Regions from separate parts of the Streptomyces sp. NPDC029164 genome, predicted to be linked through region 2. Evidence: riboswitches for the same ligand, from Rfam matches in the RefSeq annotation. Region 2 holds a riboswitch; each other region holds the start of a gene.

Region 1 (7,328 bases), on a different contig from region 2:
CGCGGCCCCCATCCTCCGGGAGCCGCGGCTTCGTCGTTCGCACGGGAATCGGAGCCCCGCGGCGGGGAAACAGTCCCGCCCGAATACCGGCGCACCGGAATTCAGCCCCGCAGGAATCACCGCACAGCGGCAGGGCGAATTCACGCCATAAATTCGCCCCACCCCTGCACGGCGAATTCACGCGATGCCACCCTTTGTATACGGCTCCTGTTAATGCCGGCCGCTCGACATGTTTACGGCAGGTTGCGAAGTACTCACCGCCGGACGGAGCCGCAGCCGGTGCGCCCCCGCCGCGCGGTCGGCGTGCAGCGCGGTCAGCGCCCGCGCCCGCTCCGCGTCCCCGCGCGCCACCGCGTCCACGATCGCCCCGTGCTCCGCCCAGGACTCCACCGGCCGCGCCGGCGCCTCCACCACGTACATCCACGCCACCTTGTGCCGCATCTGCGTGAGCAGCGCGACCAGCCCGGGGCTGCCGGAGGCCTGGGCGAGCGTCTCGTGGAACCAGCCGCCCAGGGACCGCAGATCCTCCCCCTGGCCCCGCCTGGCCCGCTCCTGCCCCAGCCTGACCAGCCCGCGCAGCACCTTGAGGTGCGCCTCGGTGCGCCGCCGGGCGGCCCGGGCGGCCGCCAGGGGCTCCAGGAGCATCCGTACCTCCAGGAGGTCCCCGGCCTCCTGCTCGGTCGGTTCGGCCACACAGGCCCCCGCGTGGCGCCGCGTCGTCACGAAGCCCTCGGACTCCAGGGTCCGCAGCGCCTCGCGGACCGGGACGCGCGAGACCCCGTACCGGCGGGCCAGCACCTCCTCGGTCAGCCGGCTGCCCGGCTCGAACACCCCGGAGACGATGTCGTCGCGGATTGCTGTGCATACCGCGTGCGCAGGAATACGCAAGACCGGACCTCCGCCTATTTCCGACTGCCAGCGTCATTGCACGCACGCATGCGCGTGCTGCGACTCTATTGCAACACACGATAATTTCCGAGAGCGCCCGGAAATGCGAAACATTTGCACAGAGACGCAACACGAAGGCCCCGGCTCGGGGAGCCGGGGCCTTCGGAAAAGGTGCGGGACGGAGTCAGAGGCTGACGCCGTGCGAGCGCAGGTACGCGATCGGGTCGATGTCCGAGCCGTACTGCGAGCCCGTGCGGGCCTCGAAGTGCAGGTGCGGGCCGCTGGAGTTGCCGGTGGAGCCCGACAGGCCGATCTGCTGGCCGGGGGTGACCTGCTCGCCGACGGAGACGTTCAGCGAGGTCATGTGCCCGTACTGGGTGTAGGTGCCGTCGTTGTGCTTGATGACGACGTTGTTGCCGTAGGCGCCGCCCCAGCCGGCCTCGACGACGGTGCCGAAGCCCACCGCGTGGACCGAGCTGCCGGAAGCCGCGTGGAAGTCGATGCCGGTGTGGCTGCCGGAGGACCACATGCCGCCGCCCGCGTGGTACTGCGTGCTGACGTACGAGCCGTCGACGGGGGCGACGAAGGTGTTGAGGCGCTTGCGCTCCTCCTCGCGGGCCGCACGCTCGGCGGCGTCGCGCTCGGCCTTCGCCTTGGCCTCGGCGAGGCGCTTGGACTCGGCGGCCTTCTGCTTGGCCTCGGCCTCCGCCTGCGCCTTGGCGGCGGCGTGCTCGGCGGCGCGCTGCTGGGAATCGGCCTGGTCGGCGATGTCACCCGCGAGGTCCTCGGCGACGACCACGGCGCCCAGCCCGTTCTCGGGGGCGGAGCTGCTGTGGTTGTCCGCGGCGAAGGCCGGGGCGGCGAGGGAGCCGACGACACCCGTGGTGGCGATCGCGGCGATACCGGCGTAACCGGCGGTCTTCTTGCTCAGACGGCTGGAGCCACGGTGCTTACCGGTACCAGCGGGACGACTGCCAAACGCCATGAAGGGTTTGATCCTTTCCTTCCTTCTCGCCTACCGGGTTAGCTGACGGGTTCGGAGCAGGAAGGTCTCCTACGGGCCTCCTCTTGCGAGGGGGTCCGATTCACCCCAGGGACACATGTGGGTCCCCGGCTCCCCAGGCTCGCGCCTGACGGGGACTCGGCGATCGCTGTCCGGTGCCGCGGATGCGGCGGGCACAACTGACGGACAGCACGGCCGACGCTAGGCGGATCATCAGTCAATCGCCAAACAGACGCGCCTTTTTGTTGCGTACGCCACACCGCATACAAGCAACCTAGCCACCAAACGGACAAAAGGGGCTCCGGCGGATAAGCTTGCCAGAGCCCCTGCGCGATCCGTCGGTCGGCCGTCAGCCGGCCATCACCGACAGGTCAGTTGGTGACGACCGTGACGTCCCCGATCCCGAGGGCGCGCACCGGCTCCTCGATCACTGCCGCGTCGCCCACCAGGACCGTGACCAGGCGGTCCGCCGGGAAGGCCTTCACGGCCGCCGAAGTCGCCTCCACCGTGCCCGTTTCGGCCAGCCGCGCGTACAACTGCGCCTGGTAGTCGTCCGGCAGCTCCTGCTCGACCTGGTCGGCGAGGGTGCCGGCGACCGAGGCCGCCGTCTCGAACTTCAGCGGGGCCACGCCCACCAAGTTCTGTACGGCCACATCGCGTTCGGCGTCGGTCAGACCGCCCTCCGCGAGGGTGCGCAGCACCTTCCAGAGGTCCTCCAGTGCCGGACCGGTGTTCGGGGTGTCCACCGAGCCGCTGATGGCCAGCATCGAGGCGCCCTTGCCGTCCGCGGTGGAGCGCAGCACCTGGCCGAAGGCGCGCACGCCGTAGGTGTACCCCTTCTCCTCGCGCAGCACCTTGTCCAGGCGCGAGGTGAGGGTGCCGCCCAGGCAGTACGTGCCCAGCACCTGGGCCGCCCAGACCTGGTCGTGGCGGTCCGGCCCGATCCGGCCGATCAGCAGCTGCGTCTGGACCGCTCCGGGCCGGTCCACGATGACCACGCGGCCGGTGTCGTCGGCGGTCACCGGCGGCACCGGGAGGGCCGCGGCGGTGTTGCCCGTCCACGCGCCCAGGGTGTCCGCCAGTACGGCGTCCAGGTCGATGCCGGTCAGGTCGCCGACGACCACCGCGGTGGCGGTGGCGGGGCGTACGTGGGCCTCGTAGAAGGCGCGCACGGCGGCGGAGTCGATCCGGGCGACGGTCTCCTCGGTGCCCTGGCGCGGCCGGGACATCCGCAGGGACGCCGGGAACAGCTCCTTGGAGAGCTGCTTGGCGGCGCGCCGCTGGGGGTTCGCGAGCTCGTGCGGGATCTCGTCGAGCCGGTTGCGGACCAGGCGGTCCACCTCGGCGTCGGCGAACGCGGGGGCGCGCAGCGCCTCGGCGAGCAGGCCCAGCGCCTTGGCCAGCCGGGAGGCCGGGACCTCCAGGGAGACCCGGATGCCCGGGTGGTCGGCGTGCGCGTCGAGGGTGGCGCCGCAGCGCTCCAGCTCGGCCGAGAACTCCTCGGCGGAGTGCTTGTCGGTGCCCTCGGAGAGCGCCCGCGCCATGATGGTCGCCACGCCGTCCAGGCCCGCGGGCTCGGCGTCGAGCGGGGCGGCGAGATTGACCTCGACCGCGATCACCTGCTGGCCCGGCCGGTGGCAGCGCAGCAGGGTCAGCCCGTTGGACAGTTCCCCGCGGTCGGGGGCCGGGAAGGCCCACGGCTGCGGCTCGCCGGCCTGCGGGCGCGGGTGGAAGGTCATCGTGACGGCTGCGGTGTCGCTCACTGCTCCGCCCCCTCGTTCTCGTCGGACTCGTCGTTCTCGTCGTCGTCTGCCGCGATCGGCTCGTAGACGAGCACCGCGCGGTTGTCCGGGCGCAGTCGGGCCGCGGCCACGGCCTGCACCTCCTCGGCGGTGATGTCGAGGACGCGCTGGACGGCGGTCAGCGCCAGCTGCGGGTCGCCGAAGAGCACCGCGAAGCGGCACAGTTCGTCGGCGCGGCCGGCCACCGTGCTCAGCCGGTCCAGCCACTCGCGCTCCAGCTGCGCCTGGGCCCGCTCCATCTCCTCGGCCGTCGGGCCCTCGGCGGCGAACCGCGCGAGCTCCTCGTCCACGGCCGCCTCGATGGCGGGGATCTCCACGCCGCTGGAGGTCTTGACGTCCAGCCAGCCCAGCGAGGGCGCGCCGGCCAGGCGCAGCATGCCGAAGCCGGCCGCGACGGCCGTCTGGTCACGGCGTACCAGCCGGTTGTGCAGCAGCGAGGACTCCCCGCCGCCCAGGATCGTCAGCGCCACGTCGGCGGCGTCGCACTCGCGGGAACCGTCGTGCGGCAGCCGGTAGGCGGCCATCAGCGCCCGCGCCGGCACCTCCTCGACGATCTCCTCGCGCAGCTGCTCCCCGATGATGTCGGGCAGGGAGCCGTCGCGGGGCGGCTGCTTGCCGTCGTGCGCGGGGATGGTGCCGAAGTACTTCTCGACCCAGGCGAGCGTCTGCTCGGGGTCGATGTCACCGACGACCGAGAGCACCGCGTTGTTGGGCGCGTAGTACGTACGGAAGAAGCTGCGCGCGTCCTCCAGGGAGGCGGCGTCCAGGTCGGCCATGGAGCCGATGGGGGTGTGGTGGTACGGGTGGCCCTCGGGGTACGCCAGGGCCGTCAGCTTCTCGAAGGCCGTGCCGTACGGGACGTTGTCGTACCGCTGGCGGCGCTCGTTCTTGACGACGTCGCGCTGGTTCTCCATGGACTCGTCGTCCAAGGCGGCCAGCAGGGACCCCATCCGGTCCGCTTCCAGCCAGAGCGCCAGCTCCAGCTGGTGGGTCGGCATCGTCTCGAAGTAGTTGGTGCGCTCGAAACTGGTGGTGCCGTTGAGGGAGCCGCCGGCTCCCTGGACCAGCTCGAAGTGGCCGTTGCCCGGTACGCTCGCCGAACCCTGGAACATCAGGTGCTCGAAGAGGTGAGCAAGGCCGGTACGCCCCTTGACTTCGTGGCGCGAACCGACGTCGTACCAGAGGCAGACCGCGGCGACCGGGGTCAGGTGGTCCTCGGAGAGCACCACGCGCAGGCCGTTGGCCAGCCGGTGCTCGGTCGCTGTCAGGCCGCCGGAGCCGGCCTGGGCTGTGGCCGTGTGACCCATGGGCATGTGGTCCCTTCGATCGCGATGCAGAGATTTCTGTCAGACCTGCCACTGTATGCAAGCGCGTCGGCCGCCGGATAAGTTCCCGGGTCACTCCCCCGGGGTCGGAGTCGGCGTTGTCGGTGCCTCGGGCCACAATGGTCCGCGTCGTACCCCGTCCGGACACCCGCCCGACCCGGCAAGACCGGCCAGACCCAGCCAGACCCCAGCAGTCCCGCCAGACACCCAGCACACCCCATTCTTGGTTAAGGAGCCGCGCAGCGATGGCCCGCCGCAGCACGAAGACCCCGCCGCCGGAGGATTTCGAGGAGAAGATCCTCGACATCGACGTCGTCGACGAAATGCAGGGCTCCTTCCTCGAGTACGCGTACTCGGTGATCTACTCCCGCGCCCTGCCCGACGCCCGGGACGGCATGAAGCCGGTGCACCGCCGCATCGTCTACCAGATGAACGAGATGGGGCTGCGCCCCGACCGCGGCTACGTGAAGTGCGCCCGTGTCGTCGGGGAGGTCATGGGCAAGCTCCACCCGCACGGTGACGCCTCGATCTACGACGCGCTCGTCCGCATGGCCCAGCCGTTCTCCATGCGGCTGCCGCTGGTCGACGGCCACGGCAACTTCGGCTCGCTCGGCAACGACGACCCGCCGGCCGCCATGCGGTACACCGAGTGCAAGATGGCCGACGCCACGTCGCTGATGACGGAGTCGATCGACGAGGACACCGTCGACTTCACCGCCAACTACGACGGCCAGGAGCGGGAGCCGGTCGCACTGCCCGCCGCGTACCCGAACCTGCTGGTCAACGGCGCGTCCGGGATCGCGGTCGGCATGGCCACCAACATGCCCCCGCACAACCTCGGCGAGGTCATCGCGGCCGCCCGCCACCTGATCCGCCACCCGCAGGCGGACCTGGAGGCGCTGATGCGCTTCGTGCCGGGTCCCGACCTGCCCACCGGCGGCCGGATCGTGGGCCTGTCCGGGATCAAGGACGCGTACGAGAACGGCCGCGGCACCTTCAAGATCCGCGCGACGGTGGCCGTGGAGAACGTGACGGCGCGCCGCAAGGGCCTGGTCGTCACGGAACTGCCCTTCACGGTCGGTCCCGAGAAGGTCATCGCCAAGATCAAGGACCTGGTCGGCTCGAAGAAGCTCCAGGGCATCGCCGACGTCAAGGACCTCACCGACCGCGCGCACGGTCTGCGCCTGGTCATCGAGATCAAGAACGGCTTCCACCCGGAGGCCGTGCTGGAGCAGCTCTACAAGCTGACGCCGATGGAGGAGTCCTTCGGCATCAACAACGTGGCGCTGGTGGACGGGCAGCCGCTGACGCTGGGCCTCAAGGAGCTGCTGGAGGTCTATCTCGACCACCGCTTCGAGGTCGTCCGGCGCCGCAGCGAGTTCCGCCGCACCAAGCGCCGGGACCGGCTGCACCTGGTCGAGGGCCTGCTGGTGGCGCTCATCGACATCGACGAGGTCATCCGCCTCATCCGGGACAGCGAGAACTCCGCGCAGGCCAAGGCCCGGCTGATCGAGCGGTTCTCGCTGAGCGAGATCCAGACGCAGTACATCCTGGACACCCCGCTGCGCCGGCTCACCAAGTTCGACCGGCTGGAGCTGGAGTCCGAGCGCGACCGGCTGACCGGCGAGATCGACGAGCTCACCGGGATCCTGGACTCCGACACCGAGCTGCGCAAGCTGGTCTCCACGGAACTGGCCGCGGTCGCGAAGAAGTTCGGCACCGAGCGCCGTACGGTCCTGCTGGAGTCGGCGGGCACGGCGGTCGGGGCGGTTCCGCTGGAGGTCGCGGACGACCCGTGTCGCGTGCTGCTGTCCTCGACGGGCCTGCTGGCGCGCACCGTGACCGGCGAACCCCTGCCCGAGGCGGAAGGCGGCGCCCGGGCCAAGCACGACCTGATCGTCTCGCAGGTCACCGCTACCGCCCGGGCCGAGGTCGGCGCGGTCACCTCGTACGGGCGGCTGCTGCGGCTCTCGGTGATCGACCTGCCGCAGCTGCCGGACACCCATGCCGCGCCCAACCTGGCGGGTGGCGCCCCGGTCTCGGAGTTCCTCTCCGGGCTGGAGGCCGACGAGAAGGTGATCTGCCTGATCTCGCTGAACGAGTCCTCCCAGGGCCTGGCGCTGGGCACCGAGCAGGGCGTGGTCAAGCGCGTCGTGCCGGACTACCCGGCCAACAAGGAAGAGCTGGAGGTCATCACCCTCAAGGACGGTGACCGGATCGTCGGCGCGGTGGAACTGCGCACGGGCGAGGAGGACCTGGTCTTCATCACCGACGACGCCCAGCTGCTGCGCTACCCGGCGGGCCAGGTGC
Region 2 (7,328 bases):
ATTGGTCCGCCTCCCCTGTGTACGCACTACGCAAATACGTCCCCGCACACGGTACGGGACCGAGTGCGGGGACGTACGGAGGCCAGCCCCTCAGGGGGGTGATTAGCCCTTGAAGCGCGGGAAGGCGCTGCGGCCCGCGTACACCGCGGCGTCGTCGAGGATCTCCTCGATGCGCAGCAGCTGGTTGTACTTGGCGACGCGGTCCGAGCGGGCCGGGGCGCCGGTCTTGATCTGACCGCAGTTCACGGCGACGGCGAGGTCGGCGATGGTGACGTCCTCGGTCTCACCGGAACGGTGGGACATCATGCACTTGAAGCCGTTGCGCTGGGCCATCTCGACGGCGTCCAGGGTCTCGGTCAGCGAACCGATCTGGTTCACCTTCACGAGCAGGGCGTTCGCGGAGCCCTCCTCGATACCGCGGGCCAGACGCTCCGGGTTGGTGACGAAGAGGTCGTCGCCGACGATCTGGACCTTGGAGCCCAGCTTGTCGGTGAGGGTCTTCCAGCCGGCCCAGTCGTCCTCGTACAGCGGGTCCTCGATGGAGACCATCGGGTACGCGGAGACGAGCTCCTCGTAGTACTCGGTCATCTCGGCGGCCGAGCGGGACTGGCCCTCGAACTCGTACTTGCCGTCCTTGTAGAACTCGGACGCGGCGACGTCGAGCGCGAGCGCGATGTCCTTGCCCGGGGTGTAGCCGGCCTGCTTGATGGCCTCGACGATGAGGTCGAGCGCGGCGCGGTTGGACTCCAGGTTCGGCGCGAAGCCGCCCTCGTCGCCCAGACCGGTGGAGAGGCCCTTGGTGTGCAGGACCTTCTTGAGGGTGTGGTAGACCTCCGCGCCCCAACGCAGCGCCTCGGAGAAGGACTCCGCGCCGATCGGGGCGATCATGAACTCCTGGATGTCCACGTTGGAGTCGGCGTGCGACCCACCGTTGAGGATGTTCATCATCGGAACGGGCAGCAGGTGCGCGTTCGGACCGCCGAGGTAACGGAAGAGCGGCAGGTCCGAGGCCTCGGACGCGGCGTGCGCGACGGCGAGGGAGACGCCGAGGATGGCGTTGGCGCCGAGGGAGCCCTTGTTGTCGGTGGCATCCAGGTCGAACATGGCCTGGTCGATCAGGCGCTGCTCGGTGGCGTCGTAGCCGACGAGCTCCGGGCCGATCTGCTCGATGACGGCGAGGACGGCCTTCTCGACACCCTTGCCGAAGTAACGGTCGGGGTCACCGTCACGGAGCTCGATGGCCTCGAATGCACCGGTGGAGGCGCCGGACGGGACTGCAGCACGGCCGGTGCTGCCATCGTCGAGGCCCACCTCGACCTCGACCGTGGGGTTGCCTCGGGAGTCCAGGATTTCCCGGGCTACGACGACGTCGATGGACGGCACGAGCATCTCCTTCTGGGATGTGACGCTGGGTGTGCGGTGGCATGTCAGGCCGTGGGACGGCCTTGCCGCTTAGAGCCTAACCGGCCCGGGGCACTCGACCGGCCGACCGCCCGACCCCTGGGACGAAAAAGGGCCCGAATACCCCTCTTCCGGGACATAGGTCTCCGGTTCGTCGCCCGTTGTCCGGTACGCACGCCGCCGCCCGGCGCGTGGGGGGAGACGCGCCGGGCGGGGGGAATGCTGTGCGTTGCGTACGCTCTTGCGGCTATTGCCGCAGTGTTCAGCTGAGCTTCAGCTTCTGACCCGGGAAGATCAGGTCGGCGTCCGAGACTATGTCCTTGTTCAGCTCGAAGAGCTTCTCCCAGCCGCCCTTGACGCCGTTGACCTCGGCGATGGTGCCCAGGGTGTCGCCGGGCTTGACCTCGTACGAGCCGTTGCCGGTCTTCGGGGCCTCGGGGGCCGCCGGGCGCTCGGAACGGGTGGTCGGGGCCTCGGAGCGCTTGGTCTCCTTCTTCGGCGTGGCCTTCGGGGTGGCCTTCGTCTCGGTCTTCTTCGAGTCGGCCTTCGGCTTGTTCTGCGTCGAGGTCTCCGTGCCGCCACCGGCGTAGGAGGAGTTCGACAGACCCTTGCCGCAGTGCGGCCAGGCGCCCTTACCCTGGCCCTTGAGGACCTTCTCGGCGACGGCTATCTGCTGGGACTTCGAGGCCTGGTTGGCCTGCGCGGCGTACGACTTGCCGCCGTACGCGGCCCACGTCGAGGACGAGAACTGCAGTCCGCCGTAGTAGCCGTTGCCCGTGTTGATGGACCAGTTGCCGCCGGACTCGCACTGCGCGACCTTGTCCCACTCGGACGCGGTGGCGGCGCTGGCGGTGCCCGCGGCCATCAGGGGGGCGGCGACGGCCACACCGGCGACACCGGCGAGCGTGACGATGCGGACGGCCTTGGAGGTGCGACGGTGCTTGCCCTTGCCGGAAAGCAGCATGGAGTTTCTCCTCACCGACGCCTACGAGGTGAGCTGTCGGGTTCGGGCGAGTGAGTTGCCCGGCCGTGCGACCTAGCGCACGTCTTAACCCCTAGCCGGTGGCGTGACCGTCTCTCAACGGCCGCTCCCGGCGCCTACCTTGGTTCCCCCGCTCCTGCCTTCGGCGCTTGACGCGACGACTGTTCCCCCCGTCCGCCGGCAGGATTCGGCGATGCGGTCGAAGGAGCCCGCGGTGGCGGGCGAATCAGAAGGTAGACAGGTCTCTCCCCGATGTTCAACGAGGAACATCGGGGAGAGAGGGGCCCTACTTGCGCTCTCCGCAGGGGCGTTTGCGCAGGTGAGGACGGGGTTTGCGGAAGCCCCGGGGCGGGACACGCCAGTTGACCGGAAGAGACACATGTCTCACTTACAGATAACCGACAATCAGTTCTTTCCGGGCGCCTGAAGTGTCCTTATTGCATGGTTAGATCCAGGTTCTGTCCGGGCTTGATCAGGTTGGCATCCTCGCCGATGACCTGCTCGTTGGCCTCGTAGAGGCCGTTCCAGCCGCCCTTGACTCCCTTGGCAACCGCGATGGTCGCCAGGCTGTCGCCCTCCTGGACCGTGTACGTGGGGGCCGACGCGGCGTCAGACGGGACGGGGGCCTCGGGCGCGGGAGCGCCGCGGTGCTTGCCGCTGCCCTCGGCCGGAGCGCCTTCCGGAGTGGCGCCCGGGGTCGCCGGGGCGGTCGGGGCGGCCGGGTCCGCCGGGGTCGCACCCGGGGTGGTGGTGGGCGGGGTCGTGGGCGCCGAGGGGTCCACCGGGAGGGTCGGAGCCGTCGGGTCGACGGGCGGCAGCGGCGTGGTGCCCGGGGTGCCCGGGACCGCCGGCTGCGACGGGTCGACGGGAGGCGCCGTCGGGGCGTCCGGCGCCGGCATGACGGGGAGTCCGACGGACGGCGCGTCGGGGATCAGGAAGGGGCTGCCTGTCGGGCTGGGGGCCGCGTGGGTCGGGGCGCCGAAGTCCTTGGCCGGCTCGCCGCCGGTGGTGGACGGGACCGCGTCGTCCGGGCGGGAGGGCGAGGGGGCGATCGGGCCGGAGGTGCCGGGCAGACCGGGATCCACCTTGGCGGCGGGGCCCTGCTGCTCCAGTCCCGCCGAGGTGGCGCACAGCGGCCACGCTTGCGGTCCCTGCGAGGCCAGCACTCGCTCGGCCACGGCGATCTGCTGGGACCGGCTCGCGAGGTCGGCGCGCTCGGCGAAGTCGAGTCCGCCGGCGCCCTGCCACTCCTCCTGGGTGAACTGCAGCCCGCCGTACGCGCCGGTGCCGGAGTTGGCACTCCAGGAGCCGCCGCTCTCGCACTCGGCGACCTTGTCCCAGGTCGCGGTGTCGGCAGCGGTGGCATTGGTGGCGGCTAGCAGCGGCAGAGCCAGCGCGGAGCCAGTGACTCCGGCTGTGACTACCAGCGCGGGGACCTGGCGGGGGCGTCTGTGGCGGCCGTTCCCGGAACGCATGAGGTGCACCTTTCGCATAACAGCGGGGTAACGGCAGAACCTAGCGGCCTTCGAACGATTGTCACAAGTTCAAGCGGGATCTGACTTTTCATCAGAAGCCACACAAGTGTTTTGAGCCGCGAACCGGACGGGAAGAGTACGTAGCCCTCGCATGATCAACCCCCCGCGCCAGCGCAGGTCTTGGGGCGGAACAGCCAGTTCCAGATCGGGCAGGCGCGTCAGCAGGGTCGCGAGCGCCGTCTGCCCTTCGAGCCGTGCGAGCGGGGCGCCCAGGCAGTAGTGGATGCCGTGCCCGTACCCGAGGTGCTGGTTGTCGGTCCGGGAGAGGTCGAGGGTATCCGGTTCCGCGAACCGCTCGGGATCGCGGTCGGCGGCCGCGAGGACGACCAGGACCGGGTCCCCGGCCTCGATCCGCTGCCCGCCGAGGGTCAGCGGCTCGGTGGCGAACCGCCACGTCGCCAGCTCCACGGGGCCGTCGTAGCGCAGGAGTTCCTCGACCCCGGTGGCCAGCAGACCGGTCTCGCCGGCGGCGAGGGAGCGCTGGAGGCGCTCGCGCTGGCCGGGGTTCATGAAGAGGGAGTGGACCCCGTTGCCGATGAGGTTCACGGTCGTCTCGAACCCGGCGAAGAGCAGGATGAAGGCCATGGCGGTGGCCTCGGCCTCACTGAGGTGGTCGCCGTGGTCGCTCGCCCGGATCAGATCCGAGATGAGGTCATTGCCCAGATCATCCCTTTTGCGATGGATGAGTTCGCCGAGATAGGTCCGCATCTGCTTCACCGAGCGGGCGACGCCGCCGCGCGGGCCGCCGCCGTGGCGGATCATCATCCCGGCCCAGTCGCGGAAGTCGTCCTGGTCCTCGCGCGGTACTCCGAGCATCTCGCAGATGGCGTAGATGGGGAGCGGGAAGGCGAACTCGTGGATGAGGTCCGCCTCCCCCTTCGCCGCGAAGGCGTCGATCAGGTGGTCGGTGAGCGCCTGCACCCGCGGGGTGAACTCGGCGACCCGGCGCGGGGTGAACGCCTTCGACACCAGCCGCCGCAGCCGGGTGTGGTCCGGCGGGTCGATGTTGAGCAGGTGCGTCATCAGCTCCGCCTTGCGCTCCCCCGGGATCCCGGTCTTGCCCTTGGCGTGCGCCGGTTCCGCGTGGTGCGCCGGATTCTTGCTCAGCCGCTGGTCGGCGAGGGCCTGGCGGGCGTCGGCGTACCGGGTGACCAGCCAGGCGTCGACCCCGCTGGGGAGCTTGGTGCGGTGCACCGGTGAGTGCTCGCGCAGCCAGGCGTAGGCCGGGTAGGGGTCGGTCGCGAACTCCCAGTCGAAGAGGGTCGGGCCCTCGGAGGAAGGGGTGTCGGCGGGGTCTGCGGGGGTCTGCTCATGCACGTCACGACCGTATCCCGGCGCCGGACCACCATCCCATATGGCCCGTTCGTCGCGGCTGTCCGTAGATCGGCCATCGCTTGACCTCGCCTTCCCCGGCATTCCTACTTTCGGTTTTGTGGATGTGAGGATCTTGAAAAGCAGTTTCGCGGTGGTGGAGAGACGGGCCGAGCACGCGGTCAAGTTCTTCTACTCCCACCTCTTCTGGCACAACCCCGGAATCCGTGACCTCTTCCCGGCCTCCTCCGAGGACATGGAACGGCAGCGGGACCGCGTCTTCGCCGCGCTCACCCACGTGATCGCCCACCTCGACGACGAGAGCCTCCTCCCCTATCTCCGCGACCTCGGGCGCGACCACCGCAAGTTCCTGGCCCGCCCCGAGCACTACGCGGCCGTGGGCTCCAGCCTCCTCGCCGCGCTCGCCGCGACCTCCGGAGAGGCCTGGACCCCACAGGTGGAGAAGGCCTGGGCCGAGGCCTACCAGGTGATCGCCGACACGATGACGGCCGGCGCCGACGCGAGCGAGGACCCGCCGTGGTGGGACGCGGAGGTCGTGCGCCACCTCCGGTACGGGCAGGACATCGGGGTGCTGACCCTGCGGCCGCACGCCCCCTTCCCCTATGTCCCGGGCCAGTACACGAGCGTGTGCAGCGAGCGGGTCCCGGCGACGTGGCGCACCTACTCCCTGGGAAACGCCCCCCGCCCCGACGGCACCGTCGACCTCCACGTCAGCCGGATCGACCAGGGGCGGCTCAGCACCGCGCTGGTCAGCGAGACGCTGCCGGGCGAGGTCCTGCGGCTCGGTGCCCCCGGCGGGCAGCTGACCTTCCGCCGCGCCGGCCGCCCGGTCAGCCTCATCGCCGCCGGCACCGGCTGGGCGCCGATCCGGGCGATGCTGGAGCACCTCGCGGAACACCCTCCCGATCAGGACGTACGGCTCTTCGTGGTGGCGCGGGACGGCGCGCACCTCTACGACCGCCCGCTCATCGACACGTACGCCGCCTCCTGCCGCTGGCTCGGCGTCACCTACATCACCCCCGCCCCCGGACAGCACCGCAACCAGGCCACCGACCGGCTCGCGACGGCGCTCGGCCACCGCGCCCTGTGGCCGGACCAGGACGTCTACCTCAGCGGCCCGCCGCAGTTCATCGAGGAGACCGTCCACCTCCTCCAGGAGCTGGGCGCGCGCCCCGGCCGGCTCTTCCACGACTCCGTACCCGCCGCCGACCGGGGCCAGGGGCCCGGGGGCCGCCCGCTCGGCTTCGGCGAGTGGTTCCTGAACCGCCCCTCGCCGCACTGGCACAACCCCGCGGCCCGCGCGCCCCGGGAGTACGGGAACGACTGAACGCCGCCCGGGAGTACCGTCCGGGGCTACCGTCCGGGGGCTACTCGCCGACGCCCTCGGCGGCCCGGATCGCGTCCCGGTAGACGCGGGCCGCCGCGCGCAGTGCGGTCTCGGGGTCGGTCCCCTCCGCCTCGGCGCGTGCCGCCAGCGCCAGCAGTTCGTACCCGATGCCCTCACCGCGGGGCAGTTCCACGGGCACGCCGCCCGTGCGGACCCGGCCCGCGAGCTTGGCCGCGAGCGCCAGACCGGGCTGGCCCACCGGGATCCCGTCGGTGACCGACTCCCGCTGCTTCTCGACCGCCTTGGTGCGCTGCCAGTGCGCGTTCACGTCCTCCGGGGTCTCGGCCTCGGCGTCGCCGAAGACGTGCGGATGCCGGCGGATCAGCTTCTCCACGAGGGCACCGGCCACGTCGTCGATGGAGAACGCCTCGTCGGGATCCTCGTGCTCCTCGGCGATCCGCGCGTGGAAGACCACCTGGAGCAGGACGTCGCCGAGCTCCTCGCGCAGCTCCTCCCGGTCCCCGTCCTCGATGGCCTCGACGAGCTCGTACGCCTCCTCGATCGCGTACTTGGCCAGGCCCTCGTGGGTCTGCCGCGAGGTCCACGGGCACTCGCGGCGGACCCGGTCCATCACCTGGACCAGATCGAGCAGGCGCGCACCGGGCAGGTCGTACGAGCCGGGCAGCAGCTCCAGGTCGGGCATCCGGATCCGGCCGGAGCCGGCCAGGCGGGCCAGCCCGTCGGTGAGCCG
Region 3 (7,328 bases), on a different contig from region 2:
TGCCCGGGCTGCTGGCCGAGAAGCTGCTCTCGTACAGCCCGCACCTGGACCGGGTCTTCTTCGGCAACAGCGGCACGGAGGCGGTGGAGACGGCCCTGAAGTTCGCCCGGTACGCCACCGGGCGGCCCAGGGTCCTCTACTGCGACCACGCCTTCCACGGGCTGACCACCGGCTCCTTGTCGGTGAACGGAGAGGGCGGGTTCCGTGACGGCTTCGCCCCCCTCCTTCCCGATACGAAGATCGCCCTCGGAGACCTGGGCGCCCTGGAGCGGGAGCTCCGCAAGGGCGACGTCGCGGCCTTCGTCGTGGAGCCGATCCAGGGCAAGGGGGTTCTCGAGGCCCCGCCCGGGTTCCTGCTCGCCGCGCAGGAACTGCTGCACCGGCACAAGGCGCTGCTGATCGCGGACGAGGTGCAGACCGGCCTCGGACGGACCGGTGACTTCTACGCCTACCAGCACGAGCCGGGCGTGGAGCCGGACCTGGTGTGCGTCGCCAAGGCGCTGTCGGGCGGCTACGTGCCGGTCGGCGCCACCCTGGGCAAGGACTGGATCTTCAAGAAGGTCTACTCGTCCATGGACCGGGTGCTCGTGCACTCCGCGAGCTTCGGGTCCAACGCGCAGGCGATGGCGGCCGGGCTGGCGGTGCTGTCGGTCATGGAGGACGAGGAGCTCGTCGCGCACGCCCGGGCGACGGGGGACCTGCTGCGGGGGCGGCTCGCGGCGATGGTGGACGAGTACGAGCTGCTGCACGAGGTGCGCGGGCGCGGGCTGATGATCGGCATCGAGTTCGGCCGGCCGTCCTCGCTGGGGCTGCGCAGCCGGTGGACGATGCTGCAGGCGGCCCGCAAGGGGCTCTTCGCCCAGATGGTCGTGGTGCCGCTGCTCCAGAAGCACCGGATCCTCACCCAGGTCTCCGGGGACCACCTGGAGGTCATCAAGCTCATTCCGCCACTGGTCGTGGACGAGCGGGACGTCGACCGGTTCGTCGGTGCCTTCCGCGCGGTCATGGACGAGGCGCACGGCGGGTCCGGGCTGATGTGGGACTTCGGCAGGACGCTGGTGAAGCAGGCCGTCGCCCAGCGCTGACGGCCCGCTCCGGGCGGCCTATTCCAGCAGTCGCTCACGCAGTCGGCCGAGGGTCTCGGGCTTCAGCCCGAGGCCCTCCGCCAGGTAGGGGTCCACCCCGCCCCAGGTCTCGTCGATGGTCTCGAAGGCGGCGACCAGGTACTCGGCGCGGGCGTCGAAGAGCGGTGCCAGCAGCTCCATCACCTCGGGGGAGCGGGCCTCGTCGGACGCGCTGCTGCGGCGCACCCGGTAACGGCGGTGCGGGGCGTTCGACTCCAGGTAGTCCGCCACGATCGCCTCGCGCCCGACGCCCAGCGCGAGCAGGGTGACGGCGATCGACAGGCCGGCCCGGTCCTTGCCGGCCGCGCAGTGCAGGAGGGCCGGGACGCTGTCCTCGGCGAGCGCGTGCACGACCCGGCTGTGCTCGGCGGTGCGCTGCTCGATGATCCTGCGGTACGAGTGCGTCATCCGGGCCGCGGCCTTGCCGTCGCCCAGGATCGTGCGCAGCTGGGCGAGGTCGCCCTCGCGCACCAGCCGCCAGAACTCCCGGCCGTCGGCCGGATCGGAGAGCGGGATGTTCACGTTCCGTACCCCGGGCAGTTCCACGTCCGGCCCCTCCAGCGCGTGGTCGGCGCCGTTGCGGAAGTCGAAGACGGTGTGGAGGCCGAGCGAGGCGAGGAACTCTGCATCGGTTTCGGTGGCATGCGCGAGATGTCCGCTTCGGAACAGTCGTCCCGCCTTGACCCTTCGGCCATCAGAAGTCGGCAATCCGCCCACATCACGGAAATTGCGCACTCCGGTCAGCTCCGGCTCCTGTATCTGCTGGGTCACGGGAACTCCTCCGCTTCATGGTGAGACTTCTGTCCGAATTGAGCTGTTTGGCGCCAACTTGCCATATCCGGAGGCGAGATCGGGCACGTCCCCGTGAGCCAGATCATACGGTGACCGTGAGTGCCTGATCGCGAATGCCGAATGGCCCCGTCAGAGCGGTTGTTGACGGCGGGTAATGGACGCAGGGTGACCAGAATTCCGCCGATTCCTCAATCCTGTGATTCCGTCAGGAAATTCGCGGCTTGTTCCCCGCCGTCGCAAGGGTTTACCTTCGCGATCGATCCGGGTGGATCGCCGAATCCTGCCGCCGCCCGGAAACCGCACCCGACTATTCGCGCGGCAGGAGCGGGGGAACCAGGTAAGCCGCTGTCCCGGAGATCTTTTCGGAGATCTTTTCGCCGGGACGGCTCGGGGTGAAGACGTACATGTCCCGTACATGTACGGCCGGACATCTCCAGTCCGAACCCGACAGCTCACCTCGCAGGCGCCGGAGAGGAAGTTCGCCATGCCTGCAAAGGGCAAGCACCGCCGTCCCAAGTCCCTGTCGATATCGCGCGGTTTCGCCGTCGCAGGCACCGGTGGCGCGGCCCTCGCGCTGCCGCTGATGGGCGCCGCGGGCGCCCAGGCGGCCGGCGCCCCGGCCGCGGCGACCGCGGTGGCCCCCGCCGTGGCCCCGCAGGTCCCCGCCGCGCTGCAGGCCGCGCCCGTCGCCGCCGTGCAGGCCGCCCCGAGCGTCTACACGGTCGTGCCGGGCGACTACCTCTCCAAGATCGCCGCCGAGCGCCACCTCTCCGGCGGCTGGGAGCAGCTGTACGCCGACAACCGCGAGGCGGTCGGGGCCAACCCGTCGCTGATCCACCCCGGCCTGAAGCTGCACCTCGGCGGCGTGGGCGAGGCGGACCCGGTGGACGCCGCCCCCGCCCCCGCCCCCGAGGCCGCCCCCGAGGCGGCGCCGAAGGCGGCACCGAAGGCGGCACCGAAGCCGGCCGCGAAGGCCGCCCCCGCGCAGCAGGACTCCGAGGCCGGGGCGCCCGCCGCGCAGAAGTCGGCCTCCGGCTTCGTCTCCCCGCTCGGCAACACCGGCGTCTCCACCCAGTACAAGGTCGCGGGCAGCATGTGGTCCTCCGGCTACCACACCGGCGTGGACTTCATCGCGAGCTCCGGCACCACCGTCAGGGCCGTCGGCGCGGGCACCGTGGTGTCCGCCGGCTGGAGCGGCTCGTACGGCAACGAGGTCGTCATCCGGCACGCGGACGGCAAGTACTCCCAGTACGCCCACCTGTCCCAGCTGTCCGTCTCCTCCGGCCAGAGCGTCACCGCCGGGCAGACCCTCGGCCTCTCCGGCTCCACGGGCAACTCCACGGGCCCGCACCTCCACTTCGAGATCCGTACGGGCTCCTCGTACGGCTCCGACATCGACCCGCTGGCCTACCTCCGCTCGAAGGGCGTGAGCATCTGACGGCACCCGCCGTCGGAGCGGGAACACACATGAGGCCGGGACCCGAGGGGGGTCCCGGCCTCACGTGTACTTATTCCTTATCCCCCACGTGGTACAGATCACGGTCCGTCAACCCCTCATTACGTTGGCGTAGGTTGGTTACGGGAGTGAAGGATGGGTTCTCGTGGCAGCGACGACGACGAAACTCAAGACCATCGGCTCGTACGCGGCGATCGGGGACAGCTTCACCGAAGGCGTGGGGGACCCGGGACCCGGGGATTCGCATCTCGGCTGGGCGGACCGGCTCGCCGTACTCCTGGCCGATCAGCGCGACGAGCACGACTTCCGTTATGCGAATCTGGCGGTGCGCGGAAAGCTCCTCGACCAGATCGTGGCCGACCAGCTTCCCAGGGCCAAGGCCCTGGCACCCGACCTGGTCAGCTTCTGCGCGGGCGGCAACGACATCATCCGGCCCGGCAGCGACCCGGACGACGTGGCGGAGCGGTTCGAGGCGGCCGTGGCCGACCTCGCCGGCGCGGTCGGCCAGGTCATGATCACGACAGGCTTCGACACCCGGGGCGTACCGGTCCTCAAGCACCTCCGGGGGAAGGTGGCGACGTACAGCGCGCACGTGCGCGCCATCGCCGACCGCTACGACTGCCCGGTGCTCGACCTCTGGTCGCTGAAGTCCGTACAGGACCGGCGGGCGTGGGACACGGACCGGCTGCACCTCTCGCCCGAGGGGCACACGCGGGTCGCGCTGCGCGCGGCGCAGGTGCTCGGGCTGGACGTGCCGACCGACCCCGACCAGCCGTGGCCGCCGCAGCGGCCGCGCGGCTCCGTGGACGTGACCCGCGACAACATCCAGTGGGCGCGCGACCACCTCGTGCCGTGGATCGGCCGGCGGCTGCGCGGGGAGTCCTCGGGGGACCACGTGGAGGCGAAGCGGCCCGACCTGCTGCCGCTGTAGCCGTGCGCACCCGGGCGCGGACGGGGACGGGGCAGGGCCGGTGGGGCGCGGCCCCGGACGGGGGCGGTAAGCGGAATCCTTCGGGGCCGGTGTGCGTTGGGATGGTCGTAGAGAGACGACCACCCCTTACTCCATCCTCCCTGGAGGCGCTTTGACCGGCTCCCGTCCCCTGCGTCCCCGGCTGCGTGCCCTGCGGCCCGAAGCCTTCGGCGCGGACCCGTCCGGTGCCCGGCTGGAGCGCATCCGCCGCTCGCCGAACTTCGCCGACGGCGTCTTCCAGAACCCGGTGGGTGCCCGGAACAGACCCTCGGGCTCGATGGCGGAGTTCGCCAAGATCTACTTCCACCGGGAGCAGCGGGTGCGGCGCGGTCCCGCCGCGCCGATTCCCGTGTACCCGACCACCCTCGCGGAACTGGCGAAGCCGCCGGCGAGCGGTCTGCGGCTGACGTGGATGGGCCACTCCAGCGTGCTCGCGGAGATCGACGGCCGCCGGGTGCTGTTCGACCCGGTGTGGGGCGAGCGCTGCTCCCCCTTCCCCTTCGCCGGCCCCAAGCGGCTGCACCCGGTGCCGGTCCCGCTGGCCTCGCTGGGCGACGTCGACGTCGTGGTCATCTCCCACGACCACTACGACCACCTCGACCTGCCCACCATCAAGGCCCTGGCCGGCACGGACACGGTCTTCGCCGTCCCGCTCGGCGTCGGCGCGCACCTGGAGCGCTGGGGCGTACCGGCCGACCGGCTGCGCGAGCTGGACTGGAACGAGACCACCAAGATCGCCGGGCTCTCCCTGACGGCCACCCCCGCCCGGCACTTCTGCGGCCGCGGTCTGCGCAATCAGCAGCACACCCTGTGGGCCTCCTGGGTCGTCGCGGGCGACGAGCACCGGATCTACCACAGCGGGGACACCGGCTACTTCCCCGGCTTCAAGGAGATCGGCGCCGCGCACGGGCGCTTCGACGCCACGATGATCCAGATCGGGGCGTACTCGGAGTACTGGCCCGACATCCACATGACCCCCGAGGAGGGCATGCGGGCCCACCTCGACCTCCAGGGCGGCGCCCCGCACGGCACGATGCTGCCGATCCACTGGGGCACCTTCAACCTGGCCCTGCACCCGTGGGACGAGCCGGGCGAGGGCACACTGGCCGCGGCCGAGGGGGCCGGCGCGGCCATCGCGCTGCCGATCCCGGGCCAGCCGTTCGAGCCGGGCGCCGACGGGGCTCCGGCGCAGCCCTGGTGGCGGCCGTTCGTCGCGGGCGGCGCGGCCACCGCCCCGGCCGCGGCCCCGGGCCCGGTCACCGCGGAGGAGCGGCCGCGGGCCGTGACCCGCGAGGAACCCGAGGCCGTCGGGTCCTGACGTCACCGCCGCCCGTGCTCGCCTCGCCCCGGCGCAGGCGGCCGGGCGGCGCATTCGGGCGGTTGTGCGAGCGCTCCACCGGGAGCGGGAAGCACCCCCTCGAAGTTCCCCAACTGGCGTTCCAGGGCGGGACGGCGGGGTCTAGCGTGGGTATCCGGTGATCAACACCGGGCCCCGGAACTCTGGGGGCCGGGCCCCACGTACCGAACGTACCGAGGACGCCGATGTCCGGACTCCGCGCCGCCCGCCACGCCCCGTCGAGACACGCCGTCACCGGTCCAGCCCGGCAGATACGTCCCCAGCTGGTGCGCGCCGCCGTCCTGCCCACGCTCGCCGCCGGGCTCAGCGGCGCCGCCGCGGTGATCTTCACCCTCCAGCTCGGCGGGGGCGCGGGCGACCGCGACACCCGGCTCTGGCCGGTGCTCACGGGCTGCGCCCTGCTCGTGGTCGGGGCCCTCGCGGCGGCCCTGCTCGGGGCCCAGCGCGGGGCCAAGGCCGTACGGGACCGGTGCGAGGCGCTGCGCCGCTCCAGCGTGCGCGGCCGCCAGGAGCTGCGTACCGCCGCCGACCTGCTGGAACGGGGCGAGACCCCGCCCCGCCCGGTGCGGGGCGGGCCGATCGGCCCGCTCGTCGGGGGCGACCCGGCCGGCGTGGACGAGTTCTGGCTGCTCTCCCAGGAGCTGCGCGGCGCCCGGGAACAGGCGCACGCGACCCTCGTACGGCTGGCCGGCCCGGCCACCCCGTCCGACAGCGAGCGCAAGGTCGAGGTGTTCGTCAACCTCGCGCGCCGCCTGCAATCCCTCGTGCACCGGGAGATCGCGCTCCTCGACGACCTCGAAGACACGGTCGAGGACCCGGACCTGCTCAAGGAGCTCTTCCACGTCGACCACCTCGCCACCCGGATCCGCCGGCACGCCGAGAACCTCGCCGTGCTGGGCGGGGCCGCCTCCCGCCGCCAGTGGACCCGGCCGATCGACCTGAGCGAGGTGCTCCGCTCCTCGGTCGCGGAGGTCGAGCAGTACACGCGGGTCAAGGTCGTGCCCCCGGCCGGCGGCAGCGTCCGCGGGCACGCCGTCGCGGACGTGGTGCACCTGCTGGCCGAACTGGTCGAGAACGCCACGGTGTTCTCCGCCCCCGACACCGATGTCGTGCTGCGCGCCGAGCGGGTCACCGCGGGGATCGCGGTCGAGGTGGAGGACCGGGGGCTGGGCATGCCGGTGGAGGAACAGCACCGGATGAACGCCCTGCTCGGGGACCCCGACCAGATCAGCGTCCGGCACCTCCTCGCGGACGGGCGGATCGGGCTGTTCGTCGTCTCGGCGCTGGCCCGGCGGCACGGGATCGCCGTCGAGCTCAAGTCGAACATCTACGGCGGCGTGCTGGCCGTGCTGGTGCTGCCGCAGGAGCTGCTGGGTGCGGAGGCGCCGAGCGCCGCCGACGCGACGGGTGGCTCCCGGCCCACCTCGTGGGTCGCGGGCGGGCCCCCGTCGGCCCCCGCCCCCCACCTGGAACCGGTCCCCGCACCGCTGCCCTGGCCCGCGCCCGCGCCCGCGCCCGCGCCCGCGCCTCCGCAACGAGGCCCGGCCGTTCCCGCACCGCGATCGGGTCCACTGGCTCCCGGCACCCCGGCCGTCCCGACTCCACGCGACGCCGAGCCCGACGCGCCCG

Evidence for each region. Region 2 has a riboswitch for cyclic di-AMP ahead of ACZ4VT_RS19005 (transglycosylase family protein). Riboswitches for the same ligand answer to the same signal wherever they lie in the genome.
Region 1: another riboswitch for cyclic di-AMP. It lies ahead of ACZ4VT_RS10265 (M23 family metallopeptidase); the one in region 2 lies ahead of ACZ4VT_RS19005 (transglycosylase family protein).
Region 3: another riboswitch for cyclic di-AMP. It lies ahead of ACZ4VT_RS28530 (LysM peptidoglycan-binding domain-containing M23 family metallopeptidase); the one in region 2 lies ahead of ACZ4VT_RS19005 (transglycosylase family protein).

What each region holds. Positions count from the first base shown of each region.
Region 1 is NZ_JBVHWW010000008.1:82,357-89,684, reverse strand. Features, by position in the region: gene ACZ4VT_RS10270 (GntR family transcriptional regulator) at 211-888, opposite strand; gene ACZ4VT_RS10265 (M23 family metallopeptidase) at 1,073-1,873, opposite strand; cyclic di-AMP (ydaO/yuaA leader) riboswitch at 1,887-2,045, opposite strand; gene ACZ4VT_RS10260 (M16 family metallopeptidase) at 2,263-3,630, opposite strand; gene ACZ4VT_RS10255 (M16 family metallopeptidase) at 3,651-5,000, opposite strand; gene ACZ4VT_RS10250 (DNA gyrase/topoisomerase IV subunit A) at 5,264-7,328, shown strand, end outside.
Region 2 is NZ_JBVHWW010000018.1:86,921-94,248, reverse strand. Features, by position in the region: gene ACZ4VT_RS19015 (FtsB family cell division protein) at 1-2, opposite strand, end outside; gene eno (phosphopyruvate hydratase) at 103-1,389, opposite strand; gene ACZ4VT_RS19005 (transglycosylase family protein) at 1,664-2,365, opposite strand; cyclic di-AMP (ydaO/yuaA leader) riboswitch at 2,369-2,541, opposite strand; gene ACZ4VT_RS19000 (transglycosylase family protein) at 2,818-3,858, opposite strand; gene ACZ4VT_RS18995 (cytochrome P450 family protein) at 3,928-5,235, opposite strand; gene ACZ4VT_RS18990 (globin domain-containing protein) at 5,384-6,577, shown strand; gene ACZ4VT_RS18985 (nucleoside triphosphate pyrophosphohydrolase) at 6,618-7,328, opposite strand, start outside.
Region 3 is NZ_JBVHWW010000033.1:91,975-99,302, forward strand. Features, by position in the region: gene ACZ4VT_RS28520 (aspartate aminotransferase family protein) at 1-1,085, shown strand, start outside; gene ACZ4VT_RS28525 (tyrosine-protein phosphatase) at 1,104-1,895, opposite strand; cyclic di-AMP (ydaO/yuaA leader) riboswitch at 2,211-2,397, shown strand; gene ACZ4VT_RS28530 (LysM peptidoglycan-binding domain-containing M23 family metallopeptidase) at 2,401-3,354, shown strand; gene ACZ4VT_RS28535 (SGNH/GDSL hydrolase family protein) at 3,518-4,303, shown strand; gene ACZ4VT_RS28540 (MBL fold metallo-hydrolase) at 4,455-5,660, shown strand; gene ACZ4VT_RS28545 (ATP-binding protein) at 5,885-7,328, shown strand, end outside.